Regions from separate parts of the Azoarcus sp. KH32C genome, predicted to be linked through region 4. Evidence: predicted binding sites of a transcription regulator. Region 4 holds the regulator's gene; each other region holds the start of a gene.
The links. Region 4 encodes FNR, which switches genes on or off when oxygen is low (the NO sensors DNR and NnrR bind a similar motif). Its sites were predicted from a motif close to TTGANCTAGNTCAA; they were not measured.

Region 1: AZKH_RS11710 (tetrathionate reductase family octaheme c-type cytochrome) is a predicted target of FNR. The motif match lies at 1,506-1,519, and genes of this name have one in related genera.
Region 2: AZKH_RS14485 (aldehyde ferredoxin oxidoreductase C-terminal domain-containing protein) is a predicted target of FNR. The motif match lies at 1,691-1,704, and genes of this name have one in related genera.
Region 3: paaK (phenylacetate--CoA ligase PaaK) is a predicted target of FNR. The motif match lies at 1,619-1,632, and genes of this name have one in related genera.

The regions. Positions count from the first base shown of each region.
Region 1 covers NC_020516.1:2,684,111-2,687,181, reverse strand. Annotated here, with positions in the region: gene AZKH_RS11710 (tetrathionate reductase family octaheme c-type cytochrome) at 1-1,362, opposite strand, end outside; gene AZKH_RS11715 (cytochrome b/b6 domain-containing protein) at 1-7, opposite strand, end outside; gene AZKH_RS11705 (c-type cytochrome) at 2,282-2,665, opposite strand; gene AZKH_RS11700 (putative quinol monooxygenase) at 3,053-3,071, shown strand, end outside.
Region 2 covers NC_020516.1:3,285,451-3,288,521, forward strand. Annotated here, with positions in the region: gene AZKH_RS14480 (AMP-binding protein) at 35-1,519, opposite strand; gene AZKH_RS14485 (aldehyde ferredoxin oxidoreductase C-terminal domain-containing protein) at 1,924-3,071, shown strand, end outside.
Region 3 covers NC_020516.1:468,599-471,669, forward strand. Annotated here, with positions in the region: gene paaH (3-hydroxyacyl-CoA dehydrogenase PaaH) at 1-1,128, shown strand, start outside; gene paaI (hydroxyphenylacetyl-CoA thioesterase PaaI) at 1,121-1,585, shown strand; gene paaK (phenylacetate--CoA ligase PaaK) at 1,716-3,035, shown strand; gene paaA (1,2-phenylacetyl-CoA epoxidase subunit PaaA) at 3,061-3,071, shown strand, end outside.
Region 4 covers NC_020516.1:3,590,021-3,593,091, reverse strand. Annotated here, with positions in the region: gene AZKH_RS15875 (NnrS family protein) at 1-1,070, shown strand, start outside; gene AZKH_RS15870 (SirB2 family protein) at 1,074-1,469, shown strand; gene fnr (fumarate/nitrate reduction transcriptional regulator Fnr) at 1,530-2,267, opposite strand; gene hemN (oxygen-independent coproporphyrinogen III oxidase) at 2,401-3,071, shown strand, end outside.

The DNA.
Region 1 (3,071 bases), 910 kb from region 4:
GTGCCATGATCTTCCCCTTAATGCTTGCGTTTGGCAGTGGCGATGCGGCCCAAGCCATGGCCGATGACGCCGAGCAGCGTCAGCGCGGCGAGCGTCCAGCCGGCGGTGTCGAGCATTGCCAGGTGGTCGCGGCTGCGGCCCGGGATGTAGAGGCCATCGACCCTTTTCGAGCCGGCCGTTGCTGGCGTGGCATTCGGCGCAGGCCACCGCCTTGTCCTTGGGGGCGACCATGTGGGTGATCGGCCACATGCCGATGGTCTCGATGAAGTCGTACTTGCCCGAGTATGGTTGGCCGGCGGCGGCCATGCCGGCGGCAATGGCCTTGTCCCAGTTCAGGTTGGTCCAGTAGGCCGAGTCGTCCTGGCCGGCCAGGTGGTTGATGGTCAGCGTCCGGTTCTCGGCATCGAAGGGTTGCTTGCCGCGGAACAGCTTGATCGGCCAGATCATCGACTTGCCGTCGTCGGCGCTGCCTTCAAAGCGGTTGATATAGATCGGCTGGTTGGCCTTGTCGATCCTGTCGTCGGCAAGGGTGTATGTGACTGTGCCGTTGAACCAGACGTACTCCGGTTTGACGTTGTCTTCATAGACGAAATCGCCCTTGATGCCGAGGTAGACGTCGTGGCCCTCGTCGTTCTTGACGACCAACGGCTTGCCGTCCTTGTCGCGCTTGCCGGCGGTCGACCAGTCCCAGGACATCTTGGTCGGCACGTCGCCGCGGGAGAAAGCCGGGATGTGGCAAGTCTGGCAGGCCAGCTTGTCGGAGTGGTCGTTCAGCTTCGCTTCCTTCTTGTGCGGCGTCTGGCCATAGGACTGGCAGGTCGCCGGATTGGCACGGTCGGCCTTGCCGCGCAGGTGGGCGCCGCCCCTGTCCATGGCCGTTGGTGCGTAGCGGCTGCCCGGCACCTGATGACCTTCGGTCTGATGGCAGGTAGCACAGGTGAAATTCAGCCCGTCGGCCGCCATGTGCACATCAAGCGCCTTTTCCGGCGCGTCCAGCGAGCTGTCGAGGTCGCCGTGCTTAACGCCGTCGCCGCCGCCGCTGTAGAAGTGGCAGGCGCCGCAGGCCGAGCGTTTGGTCTTGCCGACCTTCTGCGCGATGTCGGAGAGGTTGATGCCGCGCACGATCTTGCCGGAACCGGGCGGGAACTCGGTATCCTTGGTCACCGGGTTGCCGGCGAAGCCCGACGGCTTCTTGTACTTGCCGGTCTGGTCGTGGCAGACCAGGCAGGCCTTGGTGACTTCCGGGCTGGACGCGAATTGCTGCTGGAGTTCCTTGAACTTGGCGTGGTCGGCGGTCGATTTGAGTAGCTTCGGATTGGGCTGCGGCGTGCCCGGCGCATTGTTGGCGATGGCCGGTGCCATGAACGCCAACGCGGCGGTCGCGGCCAGTATTTGCTTGATCATTTTCATGATTCCCCCATCGAGAGCCACGTTGATCCGAACTGCGGCCGCCCCGCGGGGGCCGCGGTCCTAGGTTGAAATTAGTATATTTGAATTTGATAATATGGATATTTGTCAATATTCCGATGGCTTTAACGTGAATCGTTTGTTACAGCCCGTTAACGATCTTCTGAGCAAAGTGCGAGGAATGCGAGATGGATCTATTGCAGGCTGGCGTAAAGCTTGCGCTCGCAGTTTTTCCACATGCGCCGGCGCTTAGCGACTACCGCGGTATCCCGGTAGATCACGTAGTCCCTCTCCAGTGAGGTCAGCAACTGTCAAGACGTCCGGCATAGCATCCTTGTCTGTTCCCAGCGCTCTCGCAGGGCTTAACGTAACCCCAGAAACAGGAACAACGAGGTCGCTGAACGCAAGGGCCACCCGGTCCGCATGGCGCTGACGGGAACCGTTTTGACATTCGTGGGCATCCCAGGACTCATGCCATTGCCCGGGTGGCAGACGCTCGCGATTTTCGCTTATGCGATGGTGTCGTGCCTTGTCGTGAACGGCGCCTTGAAGATTGCGATGATCAAATGGCGTGTACCTACAGTGGTCGCCTAGATCGGTTGCTTGATCGTCGCAGAATGGACAGCATCGCGAGTCTCAGGCCGGACGTCGGGGGGGGGGGGGCGCTCCGGCAAGCAGCCATTCGCTTGGAGATGTCAATTTTCGCGCGCGGGTGGAGGGACCGGCCATTGGAGTATCGTTCGGCGATCCGTTGCCCATTGAAGTCGAGTTCGGTGGTGCCCTGCAAGCACAGCACCACCGCATACGCGGCTGGGTCTGCACCTGTGCGGTGCCAGAATGTCAGCCGACTCGACCTCGTCATTAACAAGAAGACTTACTTCTTCAATGCCAGAATCCAGCTCACCAATTTCTTGGCGTCGGCTTCCTTGATCGCCACGGCGTTCGGGGGCATGGCCAGGCCGGTAACCTTGTCCTTCCAGTGGCTGGCGTAGGGGTTAGTACCCTGCATCACGGCCTTGGTCAGGGTTTCAAGAGCGCCCTTCTGGTCCTTGTAACGAGCGGCCACATCTTCCCAGTTGGGGCCGATCGGCGGCATGCCGTTCGGACCCTTTGCACCAGACTCGACGTGATGGCAGATGAAACAACCGCTATTGAGGGCCAGGGCGTTCATTTCCTTGTCAAGCTTTGCGTCGGCCATGACAGTACTGGAGCCGAGGATGAGTGCTGCGAGAGCAACGGTCTTAGCTATCGAAAACATTTGCCATCTCCCAAAAAGATAAAAAGAAGACTGCCGGCCTGTCGAATTCCTCGGCGCGGGATGCACCTCCACCGTCATCAAGCCTTCGAGCTGCAAAAGCAGCGTAAGCCTAATCGGTTCATCCGTAAACCGCCATTGCCCATGAAAACATCATCGGGCAGGTCAGGGGCGAAAGGGTTCGGCGGACAAAGTCGAAGGCGACAAGTCTGGCGCGATACGGCCTGGTATCGCTGACGGGGCTGCCCCTCCCCTGCAACTGCAGTTTCGCACGCCACATTCGTCGCCTACTATGCATTGCGGAATCCGTATTTCCGATCGCATGCATTTGACGAATCACAATCTCGGCGCGAGCGCGCCGTGCCCCGGGCTACTGCCAAGGAGGAGTCCATGCCGTTCATGCTCAAGA
Region 2 (3,071 bases), 300 kb from region 4:
TGAAGCGCTGCGATCCGACGGACATTTCCGGGAGTCAGGCCATGGCCTCCACCTGGCGCTCGTGCAAGGCCCGCAGCCGGCCGCGCTGCAGCTTGCCCGTCGGCGTCAAGGGCAAAGCGTCCAGCCAATGCACCCAGCGAGGTCGGCGATGGCCTGGCAAGGCTTCGATGGCGCCCTCGAGCCGCTGCCGCGCCTCGGCCGTACGCCCCGGCGCCGCCACCGCGAGCACCGCCAGCGCCGTCAGCCCATCACCCGACTCCACCCCGACCGACGCGATCTGGTGCAAGGCCTCGCCGCACTGGGACGCGAGCGACTGCTCGACCCACAGCGTGCTGACCCACTGCCCGGCGATCTTCAGCATGTCGTCGTTGCGCCCGGCGTATTCCAGGCGTCCGTCCGGATGCCGAAGAAACATGTCCCCCGGCGAGAACCACCCCTCGTTGAATCCGTCCGCCTGCGCGTCCGGCCGCTTCCAGTACCCCTGCGCAACCGTCGTGTGCCGCACCCAGATGCGCTGCGGCAGATCCGCGTCCATGTTCGGATTGAATCGCACGTCGGTCAGCGGGGTCGGCTTCATCAGCCCGGAATCGTCATCGCTATACAGCATCAGACACAGCGTCTCGGACGTGCCGTAACCGCTGATCAGGCCGCATCCGGTCTGTTCGCGCCAGCCCTGTCGGATCGACCCTGGCAGCGCCTCGCCCGCCGACACGAAATGGCGGATACCCCGGTCGGCGATCCGCGCCGCGACACCGGTCTGCAGCATCTTGTTGTAGAGCGTCGGGACGCTGAACAACAAAGTCGGGCGGTGCTTTTCGACCATCTGTTCGACGCGCTCGGCGGTCGGCCACTCGCGGTCGAGGATCACCGTCGCACCCGCGCGAAGGCCGGCGAACAAGCTGTTGCCCAGCGCATACGCGAAGAACAGCTTGGACGTCGCATACAGCCGGTCCGCGGCGGTCAGCCCGAGGATGCCGCACGCGAAGGACTGCGCATTGACCACGACACGCTGCACATGGATCACGCCTTTTGGCGTGCCCGTGGTTCCCGACGTGCCGATCCACAAAGCGGGATCTTCGCTGTCGCGCTCCACCGGATCGATCCCGTCGGCGCTCGCCAGGTGCGCCCCCCAGTTCAAGGTACCGGGACCGCTCGCGACGATCTTCACGGCAGCGTCCCCTCCCGCCACGAGCGTCCGCGCCTCCTCGGCTTCACACCACACGAAGCGCGCCTCGCATTCCTTCAGGATCGGCGCCGCTTCCCCCATCGACAAGCGCGAGTTGACACCGATCGCGACGCCGCCCGCCCAGATCGCACCCAGATACGCCTCGACCCAGTCGTCGCTGTCGGGCGCGAACACGATCACCCGATCGCCTGTCTTCAGACCCAGCGCCTGCCATGCGCCGGCCGCACGCCGCACACGCTCGCGCAGTTCGGCGTAGCTCACACGCCGGTCGCCGCACTCGATCGCAATCGCGGGATCCACCCCGACGGACAGGAGGATTTCAGCAGCATTCATTCGGATTTCTCCATTGCAGCGGGCATCGGACAAGGGCCCGCGAACTCATTGAGTGAATCGAACCGGGAAAGGCACGGGGAAATGCACGCCCCTGCATCGAGAGATATCCCCGAAACAATAGGTCGCACGACGCGCCGCTCACAACACGAAAATTGAATTTCTCGGGTTAACTTGATGGATATCAAATTATCTTGCAGTGCACTATAAGCGCTCCGATCGCCTCGTTTCACGAACCGTTTCGACGGATCCCGCGCCTTCCTTGATATTCCGGCGAAACGGCACGACGAAGGGCGTCGGTCCGTCGCCACTCCCCGCAGAATCAAGGGGTCACCCATTTTTTTGTTTGACTTCAAACTATTTTATTGACACACTTATTCGCAGATGACGAATCACCGGAGACGGCAATGGGAATCAGGGACAAGGTCGAACAATTGTGTGTGCGCCTGTACGATGCGCCGCAGTATCCAACCCAAGGCGCCGTCCTGTTCGTCGACCTCGAACGGCGGGAAACACGCCGCAAATATCTGCCGCTCGACGTGCTGCGCACCTACCTCGGCGGGCGCGGCGCGAACATGTACCTGCTCTACAACCTGCTGCAGGAAGACCGCGACGCGCTCGACCCGGAAATTCCCCTGATCTTCGGCGCGGGCACGCTCACCGGCGACATGCCGGCCGCGACCCGCGGCAACTTCACGAGCCGCTCGCCCGACAGCCAGGCCATCCTCGACACCAACGGCGGCGACTACTTCCCCTCCTTCGTCAAGCGTCACGGCTACGACCACGTCGTGCTGTACGGCTTGGCGCCGCAATGGACGCTGCTGCGCATCGCTCACGAGGAAGTGCAGTTCCTCGACGCCAAGCCCTATCTCGGCCTCGACAATCTCGAACTGCCCGGCGCGATCGAACGCGATTTCGAATGCACCGAGCGCAAGGACATGGCACTCGCGCGCATCACGAGCGCCGGCGAGAACCTCGTGCTCTGCAGCGGCATCATGGGCGGCATCAAGGCGATCTGGGCGCGCGGCGGCGGCGGCGCGAAGATGGGCGCGCTGCGCCTGAAGGCGATCATGGTGCACGGCAAACCCGGCGAAGCGCCGAAGGTCGCGGAGCTCAAGGCGCACAACAAGGTGATCGGCAAGAAGATCACCTCGACCTCGGTGATCAAGAACGCCCTCAAGCAGGTTGGCACGCCCTTCCTGTACAAGCCCTCGCGCGTGCTCGGCGCGCTCGGCACCCTGAACAACCAGAAGACCGCCTGGCACGAGACGCTCGATGCCGACAACTTCGACCCCTACCGCCCCGGCATGGACGGCTGCTTCAAGTGCCCCGTCCATTGCCGCAACCAGAACGACATGACCCCCGAAGGCAAGGGCGGCTGGGGTTCGGCAGCCCTCAAGGGTCTGAAGGGCAACGCCAGCTACGACAAGGCGCAGGCCGACGTCGAACACGGCAAGCAGCGCACCTACAACGGCGTCCGCAACGACGGCAAGTTCGACCAGTACGACAAGGGCGACGGCCCGGAGTACGTCACGGTCGGCAAATTCGGCCCGAT
Region 3 (3,071 bases), 2.0 Mb from region 4:
CGTCCCGGTCGCGTCGTCGGGATGCACTTCTTCAACCCGGCGCCGCGCATGGCGCTGGTCGAAATCGTGTCAGGGCTCAACACCGAGCGCGAGGTCGCCGACAGCCTGTACGCGACCGCGCGCGAGTGGGGCAAGATGCCGGTGCATGCGGCGTCGACGCCCGGCTTCATCGTCAATCGCGTCGCGCGTCCCTATTACGCCGAGGCGTTGCGCGTGCTCGCCGAGCACGAGGCGGAGCCCGCGACGCTGGACGCGATCCTGCGCGAAGGCTGCGGCTTCGCGATGGGCCCGTTCGAACTGATCGATTTGATCGGTCACGATATCAATTTCGCGGTCACGAAGTCGGTCTTCGAAGCCTACTTCTGCGACCGCCGTTACGCGCCGAGCCAGTTCCAGCAGGAACTCGTCGCCGCCGGGCGCCTCGGGCGCAAGACCGGGCGCGGCATCTATGAATACGGCGAGCTCGCCGCGAAGCCGGTGCCGCAGGACGAGCCGCCGCAGGACGGCGAATCGCGCATCACGGTGGTCGGGGACATCGGCGCCGCGGCGCCCTTGCTTGCGCGGCTGGAGGCCGCCGGCATCGAGGTGCGTCGCGAATCCGGCATGCATGGACGCCGCGGCTGGATGCAGATCGGTGCCGCGCGCGTCGCGCTGACCGATGGCCGCACCGCCACCTTCCGTGCGGTCGAGGAGCATTGCCCGAACCTCGTCCTCTTCGACCTCTGCCTGGATTATTCGACGAGCAGCCGCATCGGGCTCACGCGCGCCGACCAGTGCGGGCTCGGTGCGCTGCGAGCGGTCGCCGGCACCTTCCAGAAAGCCGGCTTCAAGGTCAGCGTGATCGACGACGTCGCCGGGCTGATCGCGCTGCGTACCGTCGCGATGCTCGCGAACGAGGCCGCCGACGCCGTGCTGCAGGGCGTGGCGAGCGCGCGCGACGTCGATACCGCGATGCGCTACGGCACGAACTACCCGAAGGGCGGGCCGCTCGCGTGGGCCGACATGCTCGGCGCGGGCTTCGTCGTCGATGTGCTCGCGAACCTGAAGGAGCACTACGGCGAGGAGCGTTACCGCGTGTCGCCGCTGCTACGCCGCAAGGCCTACAACGGCGAGGCGCTGTATGACTGAGGCCGGTTACCGCGACATGACGAACGGACTCGACCCGCAGACCGTCGCCGAGCGCGTGCGCGACGGCATGTCGGAGAACGACCGCGTGCTGCGCGCGAACGGCATCCGCTTCGAGGCGGTCGGCCCCGGCTACGCGAAGCTGACGATGACGGTGCGCGAGGAGATGCTGAACGGCTTCGCGATCTGCCACGGCGGCTTCATCACGGTGCTTGCCGACACGGCTTTCGCCTATGCGTGCAACAGCTACAACGAGCAGACCGTCGCCTCCGGCATCAGCCTCGATTTCATGGCGCCGGGCCGCCCCGGCGACCTGCTGTGTGCTGAGGCGAAGGAGGTGTTCGCCGCGGGACGCACCGGCGTGTACGACATCAGCGTCACGAACCAGAAGGGAGAGCTGATCGCGGTGATGCGCGGCAAGTCCTACCGGCTGAAGGGCCGGGCGGTCGTCGAGCTGTGAAAGGAATATGCGGACAGGAATTGTGAATAGGTTTTGACGCGGATCATCCGGAGTGTGGCGGCAGCGTCGCGATAATTCCGGATCCATAAAACGAAATCCGCGCGAACCGGAAAACTTGGAGGAGATGGCAATGCCCGTAAGAACCCCGCCGCCAGCCGATCTGGAGCCGATCGAAAAGGCCAGCCAGGACGAACTGCGCGCGCTGCAGCTGGAACGACTGAAGTGGAGCGTACGCCACGCGTACGAGAACGTGCCGCACTACCGCCAGAGCTTCGACGCGAAGGGCGTGCATCCGGACGACCTGAAGACGCTCGAAGACCTCGCGAAGTTTCCCTTCACCGCGAAGAGCGACCTGCGCGACAACTACCCCTTCGGGATGTTCGCGGTGCCGCGCGAGAAGGTGGCGCGCGTGCATGCGTCGTCCGGCACGACCGGCAAGCCGACGGTGGTCGGCTACACGCTGAAAGACATCGACACCTGGGCGACGGTGGTCGCGCGCTCGATCCGCGCCGCTGGCGGCCGGCCCGGCGACATGGTGCACGTGTCCTACGGCTACGGCCTCTTCACCGGTGGCCTGGGCGCGCACTACGGCGCCGAGAAGCTCGGTTGTACTGTGGTGCCGATGTCCGGCGGCCAGACCGAGAAGCAGATCCAGGTGATCCAGGACTTCAAGCCGGACATCATCATGGTGACGCCTTCCTACATGCTGACCGTGCTAGACGAGATGGAGCGCATGGGCATCGACCCGCACTCCACGTCGCTCAAGATCGGCATCTTCGGCGCCGAGCCCTGGACCCAGGGCATGCGCGAGGCGGTGGAAGCGCGCGCAGGGATCGATGCGGTAGACATCTATGGCCTTTCCGAAGTGATGGGCCCGGGCGTCGCCAGCGAGTGCGTCGAGACCAAGGACGGGCCGGTGATCTGGGAGGACCACTTCTATCCCGAGATCATCGATCCGCGCACCGGCGAAGTGCTGCCGGACGGCTCCGAAGGCGAGCTGGTGTTCACCTCGCTGACGAAGGAAGCGATGCCGGTGATCCGTTACCGCACGCGCGACCTCACGCGCCTCTTGCCGCCGACCGCGCGCAGCATGCGCCGCATGGCGAAGATCACCGGCCGTTCGGACGACATGCTGATCATCCGCGGCGTGAATCTCTTCCCGACGCAAATCGAGGAGCTGATCTGCCACATGCCCAAGCTCGCGCCGCAGTACCTGCTGGAGGTCGACAAGGACGGGCACATGGACACGTTGACGGTGAAGGTCGAGGTGAACCCGGAAGCCAACGTCGGCCGCCATCCCGAGCAGAAGGAGGCGCTCGCGAAGGAGCTCGCGCACCGGATCAAGACGCATATCGGCGTGTCGTCGAAGGTCATCGTCGGCGAGCCGTTCTCGATCGAGCGCGTCACCGTCGGAAAAGCCAAGCGCGTCATCGACCGCCGGCCCAAATAAGAAAGCGCCATAAGGAGCAATCGCAATGTACACACA
Region 4 (3,071 bases):
CATGGACCCTTCCGCCCGTATGGATGCATGCGTTGCTGGTGACCTGTGGGATGTTCCCGCTTTTCATGTTCGGCTTCTTGCTGACGGCGATGCCACGTTGGCAGGCGTTCGACGAAATTCCGCAAGCTCGTTGGCTAGGCGCATGGCGTCTTCTTGCGGCGGGCTGGGTAATTGCCGCGATTGGAATGGTGGTGCCGGGACTGCTGACAGCGGGCCTCATACTGGTGCTGGCCGGGTGGATCGGCGTGCTATGGGTGTTGTGGCAGGTCGCCCATCACGGCGATCTGGAGGCTTTGCACGCGCGGGCGATCTGCTACGCAGTGACGGCGGGCGCGCTAGCGCCGCTGGCGTGGATGGGCGTCGCCATCGGGGCGGGTCCCATTGCGGCACGCGTGGCCATCAATGCAGCCGTCTGGTGGTGTCTGCTGCCGGTATTCTTCAGCGTGTGCCATCGCATGATTCCGTTCTTCTCGACAGGGCCGATCCCCGGATATCAGGTCGTGCGGCCGGTGTGGGCGCTCTGGCTCGTCGTCGGAGCGAGCGTCGTTCATGGTGGACTGTCGATGGCCGGGGCGTCTGCGTTCAGTTGGATCGTCGACTTGCCCGCGGCCGTCGCGTCGTTGTGGTTGTCCCGTCAATGGCGACTCCTGTCGGCGCTGAAGGTGCCTCTGCTCGCGATGCTCCACATCGGTTTCCTGTGGCTCGGCATTGCCTGGTCGTTGTTCGCCATCCAGTCGACGGCCGCGTTGGGCGGAGTGCAGATCCTGGGGCTGGCACCGCTTCATGCGTTGGGGGTCGGTTTCTTCGGTTCCGTATTGATGGGGATGGTGTCGCGCGTGACCTTGGGCCATTCCGGCCGGAAGCTGACCGCAGACCGGCTCACCTGGGGCCTCTTTCTGACGCTCGAGTTGGTGGCGGTAACGCGGGTGTTCGCTGAATTGGTGCCCGCAGGATGGGCGCCGTGGGCGATGCTGGTCTCCGTTCTCGGGTGGGTCGGCGTGTTCGGCTCATGGGCGGTCCGCTATGTGCCGATCTACCTGCGTCCGCGCGCCGACGGCCGTCCGGGGTGAGCGATGTATCTTGCCGTCAAGCACTTGCACATGTTCTGCGCCGCCCTGAGCGGCTGCGGCTTCCTGCTGCAGGGTGTGTGGATGATGCGTCGCAGCCCGTTGGCCAATCACAGGGTGACGCGTACTTTGCCGCACGTGATCGACACGGTGTTCCTCGGCAGCGCGATCGCGCTGGCGACGATGAGCGGGCAGTATCCCTTCCTTTCTCCCTGGGTGACCGCCAAGGTCTTTGGCCTGGTCGTCTACGTCCTGCTCGGGGCTGTCGCGTTGCGGCGCGGCGCGACGATGCGTATCCGTGTCGCAGCATTCGCTGCGGCCGTCGTGACCTTTCTGTGGATCGTGTCGGTTGCCGTTACCAAGAATCCGGTGGGCTATCTGGCGTTCGTCGCTGGTTCGTGATCCCGCTTTCGGGCGATTCCGGATGGCGAGCGACGGCAGGACGCACCTGCCCGAAAACGCTCAACTCCGGTGAGGATGCTGGATCAGCTTCTTCAGGCCGGCGCTGTCGAGGATGCGGATGTGCTTCTGCTGAACGGCAATCAGCCCTTCTTCCTGGAAGCGCGAGAACGCACGGGAAACGGTTTCCAGCTTGAGTCCGAGATAGGAGCCGATTTCCTCCCGGGTCATCCGCAGGTGGAATTCGGCCGCCGAAAAGCCCCGCGCCGTGAAGCGCTGCGACATGTTCAGCAGGAAGGCCGCAAGCCGTTCTTCGGCGCGCATCGATCCGAGCAGCGTCATGACGCCGTGATCGCGCACGATCTCCCGGCTCATTACCTTGTGGAACTGCAACTGCAGGCCTTCGACGACCCGCGAGAGTTCTTCCAGCTTGCTGTAGGCGATCACGCAGACTTCGCTGTCTTCCAGCGCCACGGCGTTGCACGAGTGCTGCTCGGTGCTGATACCATCCAATCCGATGATCTCGCCTGTCATCTGGAAGCCGGTGACCTGCTCGCGCCCGTCCTCGAGAAGCACGTCGGTCTTGAACGAACCCGTCCGGATCGCGTAGATCGCCTCGAACGGATCCCCTGCGCGATACAGGTGCTGCTGCCGCTTAATCTTGCGGCGCGCACCGACCAGTTCGTCGAGACGGTCGATTTCGTTTTCCGACATCCCGAACGGCAGGCACAACTCGACGAGGTTGCATTGCGAGCATGCCACCTTGAGACCGGCAACCGTAATCGGCACCGTCGCCTTCATTTGCACGATAATCTGGTTTCCTCTACAGAGATGCGGTGGATGCGGATAAGCTGTGAAATGCTAAGTTGATCCACGTCAACCACAAAAGTGCTGCTTTTTGAGATCGTACGAAATGCACTCTACCGACACAACCATGACCAGTCAGAAAGATCTAGTCTTCGATCAGCAGTTGATTCGTCGCTTCGACATCAACGGGCCGCGTTACACCTCCTATCCGACGGCCGACCGCTTCGTGGAAGCGTTCGACGCACGTGCCTTGCGCGACTGGCTGGCTCAGCGCGGGGTCGGAGGGGTCAGTAAGCCGCTTTCATTATACTTCCACATCCCCTTCTGTAACACGATCTGCTACTACTGCGCGTGCAACAAGATCATCACCAAGGATCACGCACGCTCGGCGAAGTACCTCAAGTACCTCGAGAAGGAAATGGATCTCGTGGCGGCTTCGCTCGGCGGCAGCCGGCAGGTCACCCAGCTGCACCTGGGCGGTGGTACCCCGACCTTCCTGTCGCACGACGAAATGCGCGAGCTGATGGAGTCGGTGCGCAAGCGTTTCACGCTGGTGCCGAACGGCGAGTACTCGATCGAGGTCGATCCGCGAAAGGTCGATTTCGAAACCGTGAAGCTGCTCGCTGACCTCGGCTTCAACCGCATGAGCGTCGGGGTGCAGGATTTCAACGAGGATGTGCAGGCTGCGGTCAACCGCATCCAGAGCTTCGATGAAACCAAGCTCGTTATCGATTCGGCGCGTGCCACCGGCTTCAAGTCCATCAGCATGGACCTGATCTACGGTCTGCCGCGCCAGAA